3 regions of the Acidihalobacter prosperus genome follow, and region 1 is predicted to be linked to each of the others. Evidence: predicted binding sites of a transcription regulator. Region 1 holds the regulator's gene; each other region holds the start of a gene.
What was found. Region 1 encodes sigma-54, which starts transcription at its own class of promoters, with help from an activator protein. Its sites were predicted from a motif close to TGGCANGNTNCNTGCTT; they were not measured.
Positions count from the first base shown of each region.

Region 2: THPRO_RS08265 (amino acid ABC transporter substrate-binding protein) is a predicted target of sigma-54. The motif match lies at 1,857-1,873, and genes of this name have one in related genera.
Region 3: THPRO_RS06495 (ammonium transporter) is a predicted target of sigma-54. The motif match lies at 1,648-1,664, and genes of this name have one in related genera.

Region 1 is NZ_JQSG02000003.1:109,321-112,523, forward strand. It holds gene lptB (LPS export ABC transporter ATP-binding protein) at 1-580, shown strand, start outside; gene THPRO_RS07260 (RNA polymerase factor sigma-54) at 646-2,106, shown strand; gene hpf (ribosome hibernation-promoting factor, HPF/YfiA family) at 2,329-2,649, shown strand; gene ptsN (PTS IIA-like nitrogen regulatory protein PtsN) at 2,674-3,138, shown strand; gene hprK (HPr(Ser) kinase/phosphatase) at 3,147-3,203, shown strand, end outside.
Region 2 is NZ_JQSG02000003.1:325,969-329,171, reverse strand. It holds gene THPRO_RS08275 (ABC transporter substrate-binding protein) at 1-149, shown strand, start outside; gene THPRO_RS08270 (ABC transporter substrate-binding protein) at 400-1,671, shown strand; gene THPRO_RS08265 (amino acid ABC transporter substrate-binding protein) at 2,015-3,040, shown strand; gene THPRO_RS08260 (amino acid ABC transporter permease) at 3,107-3,203, shown strand, end outside.
Region 3 is NZ_JQSG02000002.1:516,902-520,104, forward strand. It holds gene THPRO_RS06490 (hypothetical protein) at 1-192, opposite strand, end outside; gene THPRO_RS06495 (ammonium transporter) at 272-1,579, opposite strand; gene THPRO_RS06500 (undecaprenyl-diphosphate phosphatase) at 1,823-2,656, opposite strand; gene THPRO_RS06505 (ferredoxin--NADP reductase) at 2,827-3,203, shown strand, end outside.

The DNA.
Region 1 (3,203 bases):
CGTCGGTCTGATTCAGCCGGATTCGGGGCGGATACACCTCAACGATCAGGACATCACCCGCTTCCCCATGCACGCCCGCGCACGCATGGGCGTTGGCTATCTGCCGCAGGAAGCCTCGGTTTTCCGCCGCCTCAGCGTCGAAGCCAACATCCGCGCCGTACTCGAACTGCGTGACAATCTCGACCCCAGGGCACAGAATGAAACCCTGGAAAGTCTGTTGGATGAATTGCAGATCGGGCATATCCGCGCCAGTCGCGGCTTCAGCCTCTCGGGCGGTGAGAGACGACGCGTCGAGATTGCGCGCGCGCTGGCCGCCGACCCGGCCTTCATCCTGCTCGACGAACCCTTCGCCGGCGTCGACCCCATTTCGGTACTCGACATCCAGCGGATCGTGCGACACCTGAGCGACCGGGACATTGGCGTCTTGATTACCGATCACAATGTGCGTGAAACCCTCGGCATCTGCCAGCGAGCCTATATCCTGAGCGAGGGTCATGTGCTCGCCGAAGGCGCGCCGGAAGACATCCTGCACAATCAGAAGGCCCGCGAGGTCTATCTGGGGCAGGACTTCCGACTCTAACAACATCCCGTAGACCGATGATGACCATTGCGTTAAACGCGGATTCAAGATAAACATCAGGCGCGATGATCAAGCCATCCATTCAACTCAGGCTGGGGCAATCCCTGGCGATGACTCCCCAGCTGCAGCAGGCGATACGTCTGCTGCAGTACTCGACGCTCGAGCTGCAGACGCACATCCAGGAAGTGCTCGAGACCAACCCCATGCTCGAAATCGACGAGGACGGCGGCCGGGGCGAAGGCGCGGACGGCGAACCGATCAACGGCGAAGCCCGCGAAAGCAGCGCCGAGGACAGTCCGTCGCAGGACACGATTCCGGACGAGCTGCCCGTCGACAGCGCCTGGGACGACATCTACGAACCGCCCTCCGCGGCCGGCTCCGCACCCTCCGAAGGCGACGACCGCGACCCCTATGAGTCGCAGAGCGGAGACGGCGAATCGCTTGCGGACCATCTGCTCTGGCAGGTCCACCTCGCCACCATGAACGAGCAGGACCGCCTGATCGCCATGACCCTGATCGACGCGATCGGCAACGACGGCTATCTTCAGGAAGACCTGGAAAACATCCGCGCCTCGCTCGCGGATCAACTGCAGACCGAACTCGAGATCGAGGACGTCGAAGCCGTACTGCATCTCGTACAACGGCTCGATCCGCCCGGCTGCGGTGCGCGCAACCTGTCCGAGTGCCTTGACATACAGCTCTCGGAGATGCCGAGGGACACCCCCCGGCTGGCATCGGCGCGGCATCTTGTGCAATCGCACATCGACCTGCTCGGCAACCACGATTTCAAGGCACTGATGCGTCACCTGGATCTGGACGAGACCGAGCTGCAGGAAACCATCGCACTGATCCAGTCGCTCAACCCCCGCCCTGGCGCGCAGATCAGCAACAGCCGCCCCGAGTACATCGTCCCCGACGTGACCGTGCGCAAACAGGGGCAGCGCTGGCGCGTGGAGCTCAACTCGGAGGTGGCGCCGCGCCTGCGCGTGAATTCGACCTACGCCTCGATGGTCCGGCGCGCGGACAGCAGCGTGGACAACACCTACATGAAGAATCAGCTGCAGGAGGCCCGCTGGTTCATCAAGAGCCTGCAAAGCCGCAACGAAACCCTGTTGCGCGTCGCCACCGCCATCGTCGAGCAACAGCGAGGCTTTCTGGAATACGGCGAGGAGGCCATGAAACCGCTGGTGCTGCGCGACATCGCCGAACAGGTCGAGATGCACGAATCGACCATCTCCCGCGTCACCACCCAGAAATACATGTATACCCCCCGCGGCATCTTCGAATTCAAGTACTTCTTCTCCAGCCATGTCGGCACGGCCGACGGCGGCGAGTGCTCGGCCGTCGCCATACGCGCGATGATCCGCAAGCTGATCGAGGGCGAACCCGGTGACAAGCCCCTGTCGGACAGCAAGATCGCCGACCTGCTCGGCGAAAAGGGCATCCAGGTGGCGCGCCGCACCGTGGCCAAGTACCGCGAGGGCATGAACATCCCGTCCTCCAGCGATCGCAAGCGCCTCAACTAGACTCAGATTATGGCGACTTCACACGTATCCTCGACCTTGCGCACCGCGAAACACCTGCCGCGGGCCGGCCGGACCAGGGAGCACGGTCGGGTGCGAGCGTCGACATCAGGCGGCGGGGGATGCCGCCCCTGGCCGCGAAAGCGGCCGCGGGATGGCGCCAGCCATGACGGCCCCGCCCCCCACATGGGCACATAAGACATGGCCCTCAACGAGGAGTATCGTATGCAAATCAATCTGTCCGGGCACCATATCGAGCTGACCGACGCCCTGCGCAGCTATGTGAGCGAAAAATTCCAGCGCCTCGAGCGGCATTTCGACAACATGATTGACGTCCACGTGATCCTCTCCGTAGAAAAACTGCGCCAGAAAGCCGAAGCCAGCCTCAATCTCAGCGGCAACCAGCTCTTCGCGGACGCCGTCAGCGAAGACATGTACGCCGCCATCGACGCACTCGTCGACAAGCTCGACCGGCAGGTCATCAAGCACAAGGAAAAAACCAAGGACCACCACAAGGCCGAAGCGACCAAACGCACGGCCACCTGAAAACATCGGGGCGACACCTGAACCATGCAGATAGGCGAACTTCTCACCACCGAGCGCATCCTCAGCGGTGCCGACATCCACAGCAAGAAACGGGCGCTGGAAGCACTGAGCGAGCTGCTGGCCCAAGGCGGGCAGGTTTCCTCGCACGAGGTCTTCGATACCTTGCTCGCGCGCGAACGCCTCGGCAGCACCGGCTTGGGCCATGGGGTGGCGATCCCCCACGGCCGCATGACCGGGCTCAAGGAGACGCAGGCCGCCTTCATCAAACTCAGCGGGGGCATCGATTTCGATGCCCCCGACCAGCAACCCGTCGACCTGCTGTTCGCGTTGCTGGTGCCGGAGGATAGCGCCAGCGAACACCTGGAGACGCTTTCCAGGCTGGCGCAGCTGTTCAGCGACCCGGTCGCCGTGCAACAGCTGCGCACTGCCGATGGCAGCGAAGCCACTCTGGGACTGCTCAGCGACTGGGAAGCCCGGCACGCCGCCTAGGCGACGCCATGGAAGCCAATCTTTCAGCGGCTGCCCTCTACCAAGCGCTCGGCAAGCGCCTGCAG
Region 2 (3,203 bases), 220 kb from region 1:
TCGGTACTTCCGGTCCCCTCACCTTCGACCAGTACGGCGACGTCACGGCGCCGATGGTGGTGTGGTCGGTCAAGGACGGCAAGGTGGCGGAAACCGGCATGATCAAGGTCGACGCGATCAACAAGGTGCTGAAGAAATACGCCAAGTAAAACCCGGCGTGGGTTAAGGTAGTTGCAGAAACTGTGGGCGGCGTCCGGGTGCAAGGCCCGGGCGCCGCGAGATCCCCCGAAGGGGACGTCACAGGGACGCGGATACGTGTCGGGAAACACCGCGGTACCCGTCTCAGACGGGAAAGACCGAGTGGAGATGCGCGCCAGGAGGGGTCGAGCATCAACGTCGGGGAGAGCTCCCCGCATAACTCGGCTGTTTCGCTTTTCTCATTGACGAGGAGATACACGAATGCGCTACAAAACTTACCTGGCGACCGCCCTGCTGGCTGCTTTGCCGTTGGTCGGCCATGCTGCCGAGGACTGCACGATTCCGATCGGCGCCGTGCTGCCCCTGACCGGCTCGCTGAGCGCGACCGGGCAGGAAAACGTCAAGGCCGTGCAGCTGGCGGTCGAGGACTTCAACAAGGCCGGCGGCGTCAACGGCTGCAAGCTCAAGGCGGTGGTCTACGATTCGCAGACGCGTCCTTCGGTCGGTGTCGACGCGGCCAAGAAGTTGATCGACATCAACCATGTCCCGGCCATGGTCGGCGCCTATTCAAGCGGCGTGTCGATGGCGATCCTGACCTCCGCCACCGCGCCAGCCGGCGTGGTGCAGATTTCCGCGGGTTCGACTTCGCCGGCGTTCACCCAGCTGGCCAAGGACGGCAAGACCGGCGGCTACTGGTTCCGTACCTGTCCTTCCGACGCGCTGCAGGGCGTGGCCATGGCCTATGTGGCCAAGGAAAAGGCGCATCTCAAGAAGGTGGCCGTGATCTACCTGAACAATCCCTACGGTCAGGGTCTGGCGGACCGCTTCAAGGAAGCCTTCAGCGCCTACGGCGGCAAGGTGACCTCGATGGTGGTGTACAACCCCGAGCAGCCTTCCTACCGCTCCGAGGTGGCCAAGGCGCTGGAAGGTCACCCGCAGGCCTTGTTCCTGGTGGCCTACCCGAACGAGGGCGCGACCATCCTGCGTGAGTGGATCAGCAACGGTGGCGCGCAGAAATATCTGTTCCCCGACGCCCTCAACGCGCCTCAGTTCGTCACCAGCATCGGTGCCAAGTACCTCGATGGCCACGTCTGGGGCACGGTGCCCGGCAGCATGAAGACGCCGAGCCTGCCGATCGTCGAAAAGGCATTCAAGGCGGCCTACGGTACCGGTTTCACGCAGCCCTATGACACCAATGCCTACGACGCCGTGGCCAGCATCGCTCTGGCGATGGAGGCGGGCAAGTGCAAGACCGGCAGTTGCATCAAGGATCATATCCGCGGCGTGACCAGCGACCCGAAGGGTACGCCCGTCGAGGCCGGCGTTGCCGGTTTCAAGAAGGCGCGCATGCTGCTGGCGGAGGGCAAGAAGATCCGTTATGTCGGCGCCTCCGGCGATCTGCATTTTGACCCGCAGGGTGACGTGCAGGGGCCTGAGGTGGTCTGGCAGGTCGAGGGCGGCCAGATCGTCAACAAGCAGACGCTCAGCGCCGAGAAGATCGCAAAGATCACCAAGCAGTTGGGTCTGAAGTAAACCCAGCTCGGGCACCTCTCCGTCATGGCCGGAGGGGTGCCTTTTTTGTGCCTGTCGGTCCGAGGCGCACCAAAAAAGTGCGCGCATGGCCGTTGGTACCGTTAATGCTGGCCGTTCATCCCGATGGCGGCTATGCTGTGTAAAGCATGTGAAACAGTTTCATCCGATCGGCGCCATTTGAAGATTGGCCCGATTTCTGCAGTTGGAAGGCGTCGCGCCTATCGGGGGATAGGCACCGTAGGCGATCCGCCCCGGCCGTTCATGCGCGTCGGGGCTGGGGGGAACGCCATGGCCGGGGGGCCAGGCGTGACAAGCAATACAAACTCAATAACGAGGGCTAATCATGAACACATTACGCTGGATGGCGGTGGGTACCGCCTTTTCGTTCGCCATGGCCGCAGGCGCGGCACATGCCGGCGCGACCTTCGATGCGGTCAAGAAAAAGGGCTATGTGCAGTGCGGTGTGAGCACCGGCCTGCCGGGCTTTTCAAATGCCGATGACAAGGGGCAATGGAAGGGCATGGACGTGGACGTGTGCCGCGCGGTGGCTGCGGCCATGTTCGGTGATGCGAGCAAGGTGCGCTACACCCCGCTGACCGCGAAGGAGCGCTTTACCGCGCTGCAATCCGGCGAGATCGACATCCTGTCGCGCAATACCACCTGGACGCTGACGCGCGACACCTCGCTGGGCATCAACTTTGCCGGTGTGAATTACTACGACGGCCAGGGTTTCATGGTGAAGAAATCCCTGGGTGTGAAGAGCGCGAAGGATCTCAATGGCGCAACCGTCTGCGTGCAGGCCGGCACGACGACCGAGCTCAACCTCGCCGATTACTTCCGCAGCCAGCACATGCAGTTCAAGCCGGTGACCTTCGATACCTCGGATGCCACGGTCAAGGCATTCGACGCGGGGCGTTGCGACGTGCTGACCTCGGACCAGTCGCAGCTTTATGCGCTGCGTATCCTGCTGGCGAATCCCGCCGGTGCCGAGGTGCTGCCTGAAATCATTTCCAAGGAACCACTGGGGCCGTCGGTGCGACAGGGCGACGACGAGTGGTTCAACCTGGTGAAGTGGAGTCTGTTCGCGATGCTTGACGCGGAGAATCTCGGCATCACGTCGAAGAATGTCGACACACTTAAGACCGACAGCAAGAACCCGTCGATTCAGCGCTTCCTCGGCGTCAATGGTGGCATGGGCAAGCTGATGGGCGTCTCCGACGAATGGGCCTACGACATCGTCAAGCAGGTGGGCAATTACAGCGAATCCTTCGATCGCAACGTCGGCAAGGATTCGCCGCTGAAGATCCGTCGCGGCCTGAATGCGCTCTGGAACGAGGGCGGCATCCAGTACGCACCGCCGATCCGCTGACGCCCGGCGTCGGACGAACAACCGTGCCGGGGAGCATTCCCCGGCACGTCGATACGGGATTGATCGATGTCCTCTCCCTCCAAGGATCCTCTCGCGCCGGCACGACCGAACTGGATGAGCAATCCGCGCGTGCGCGCGCTCATATTCCAGGCGTTGGTGCTGG
Region 3 (3,203 bases), on a different contig from region 1:
GACGATCCGCGGCCGTACAGACCGTGGCAGCCCTTCGCGGGCGTAGCCGGCTGCCTGAACCATGGCCGCGACGGCCAGCGCGCGATCTCGCATCGCCTCGTCGTCGCGGCGCCGGCCGCGCGCACCGTGCAGCCCTCCGAGCAAACCCAGCGAGAGCGCCGCGATCAGCAGCCGGCCCGGCAGATCCAGCAATGCAATCTCTCCTGCGCGTGCGTTGCAGGCGGGTACGAACCGGGCGGTGCCCCTGGCGGGCACCGCCCGGCATGCCGGCCTAGTCGCCGAGTACGGGCTTGCGATCGCCCTCGCCGTAGAAGGCGTAGGCTTCCTCGCCATGCACCGCATCGTCGCCGATCAGCAGGCTTTCCTCGTCCATTCGCAACGGCGTGATGAAGGAAATGATCTTGAGCAGCACCGCGGTCATGACGACATTGAGCACGATGATAAAGGCGGCACCGAGGATCTGCAGCAGGAACTGATGGAAATTGCCGTAGAGCCAGCCGCCCGGCGTGCTCAGCCCAAACGCCTTGCACAAATCGGGTGTCGCCAGGATGCCTGTGAGCAAACCGCCCAGCACCCCGGCGACGGCGTGAGTGTGGAATACACCAAGAGTATCGTCCACCTTGCGGAACAGACTCATACGCTTGCCCAGCACGTTCATGGTGAACCACGGCACGCTGCCCGAAACGAGGCCGATGACGATCGCCCCGTAACCGTTGACCACGCCGGCCGCCGGCGTGATCGCGACCAGACCGGTGATCATGCCCTGGATCGCGCCGATCACCGAAGGCTTCTTGAAGTACATCACGTCGATGATCGTCCAGGTCAGCAGGCTCACCGCGGTTGCGATATTGGTATTGAGCACGGCGACGCCGGCATCGGCGCTGGCCGAATAGGGGTCGCCGCCGTTGAAGCCGTCCCAACCCAGCCACAGCAGGCCGGCGCCGACCAGCGCCAGCAGGATATTGTTGGGCAGGAAGCTTTCACGGTCGCGCGGCAGGCGCGGCCCGATCATCGCCGCGGCCACGAAACCCGCGATGCCGGCCGAGAGATGGATCACGTAGCCACCCGAGTAGTCGATGACGCCCAGTTGCGCGAGCCAGCCGCCGCCCCACAGGCTGAAGGCGCCGACGCAATAGGAAAAGGTCAGCCACAACGGCACGAACAGCACCCAGGCCTTGAAGCTCATGCGCCCCAGCACCGAGCCGGCAAGAATGATCAGGGTGATCGCCGCGAACACGAACTGGAAGAAAATCATGGTCGCCATGGGAAACGCGGCCGTGGCGCCGGCGGCGGGTATATCCGCCTGCGAAAGTTCGTAATGCCCCATCAGCGCCGGCGACGGCATGCCCAGGAACGGCCAGAGCTTGGGGCCGAAGCCCATGTTGTAGCCCCAGAGTATCCAGGCCACCAGTACCGCCGCAAAGGCGTAAAGCGCCATGAAGGCGGAATTGATCGCCCATTTTTTCTTGACGATGCCGCCATACAGCACCACCAGTCCCGGCACGCTTTGCAAGCCGACGATCGTGGCCGCGGCAAGCTGCCACGCATTATCACCCGTATTGAGCCAATGACCCGCCATCTCTACGCTCCTTGTCCGTCATGAGTAGAAAATCGCGCTCGATCCAACGCGAAAATCGCCACTCAAACAGGCAATTTGCGTACCATTCAATAACCCCAAGCGGCCTCGCCAAACAAACATAATATATTGTTTTTTCTAATTAAATAAAGCGCAAATCCGGTGCAGCGAAACGCATGCGCGCACCCAAAAAATACATCCGAAATTTTTATTTATAAAAACTTATTCGGAGCCGGCCGGCGGGCTTCAGCCCACCCCGATGGCCAGTGCGCCCATCAACAGGCAGTAAACGGCATAGGGCCTCAATGCGCTCACTTCGTGGCCGCTGAACCAGCGCATCAGGAACCAGGTCGAGAGCCAGGCGAACACCCCGGCCAGCAGCCCTGCAAGCACGATGACGTGCAGCAGGCCGCCGGGTATGCCGTGATGCAACAGCTTCGGCACCTCGAGCACGCCGGCGGCGGCGATGATCGGCGTGGCCAGAAGGAAGGAAAAGCGCGCAGCAGCGGCGTAGTCGAGGCCGGCGCCGAGCCCCGCGACCAGCGTGGCGCCCGAGCGCGACATGCCCGGGATCAGTGCGACGGACTGGGCGACACCGATGAGTACGGCCTTGCGCCAAGTCAGGGTGCCGAGTCCGCCATCCGGCGTACGCCGTTTCAGGCTGTCGCCGATCAACAGCATGAGGCCATTGACCATCAGGAAGATGGCGGCAAGCTCGAACAGACCGAACAGACGGCTGATCTGATGATGCAGGGCAAGCCCGATCAATCCGGCGGGAATGGTCCCGACCACCAGCATCCAGAACAATCGAGCCTCCGCATTGTTCGCGCCTCCGCGCGCGCGCCACAAGCCGGCTAGCAGCTGCCACCAGTCGCGCCAGAAATAAAGCAGCAACGCCGAGGCCGTGCCCAGATGCAAAACCACGATGAAGGGCAGAAACCAGGGAGCATCGCGATCGAGCGGCCAATGCAGCATGCCCGGCACCAGAACACTATGCCCCAGGCTGCTGATCGGAAACAATTCGGTCACGCCCTGCAGGACGGCCATCAGAAACAGGTGCAGGCTGGAGGGTTCGGTCACGATGGTCTCTCGGCTGTCAAACGGTTCGCCAGTCTAGCGAAGCCCCGGGCGGCGGCAAAGCGTCGCGGATGACGATTTCGCAAGACTGCACCGACGCTCGGGACGCTTGAAGCTTTGCGCGGGCGCCAGCATAGTTGTGCCCCTGCGCGAGACAACATCAGGAAATGCTCATGGACCAATGGTTGGAAGGCCGTGTCATCGAGAAACGGCAATGGACGGACAAGCTGTTCACCCTGCGTATCGAAGCGCCCATGGATTCGTTCAAACCCGGACAGTTCGCACGCATCGCGCTAGACATCGACGGCGAGCGCATCGCGCGCCCCTACTCGTGCGTCAACACGCCCGACGAACCCTATCTCGAGATTTACTACAACACGGTCGAGAACGGCCCGCTGACCACTGCGCTGCTGACGGTCGACGTGGGCGACACCCTCTGGGTCGGTCGCGCGGCCTCCGGCTTCTTCACGCTCGACGAGGTGCCTGATGCCGAGAATCTGTGGATGATCTCCAGCGGCACCGGGCTTGGCGTGTTCATCTGCCTGCTCAA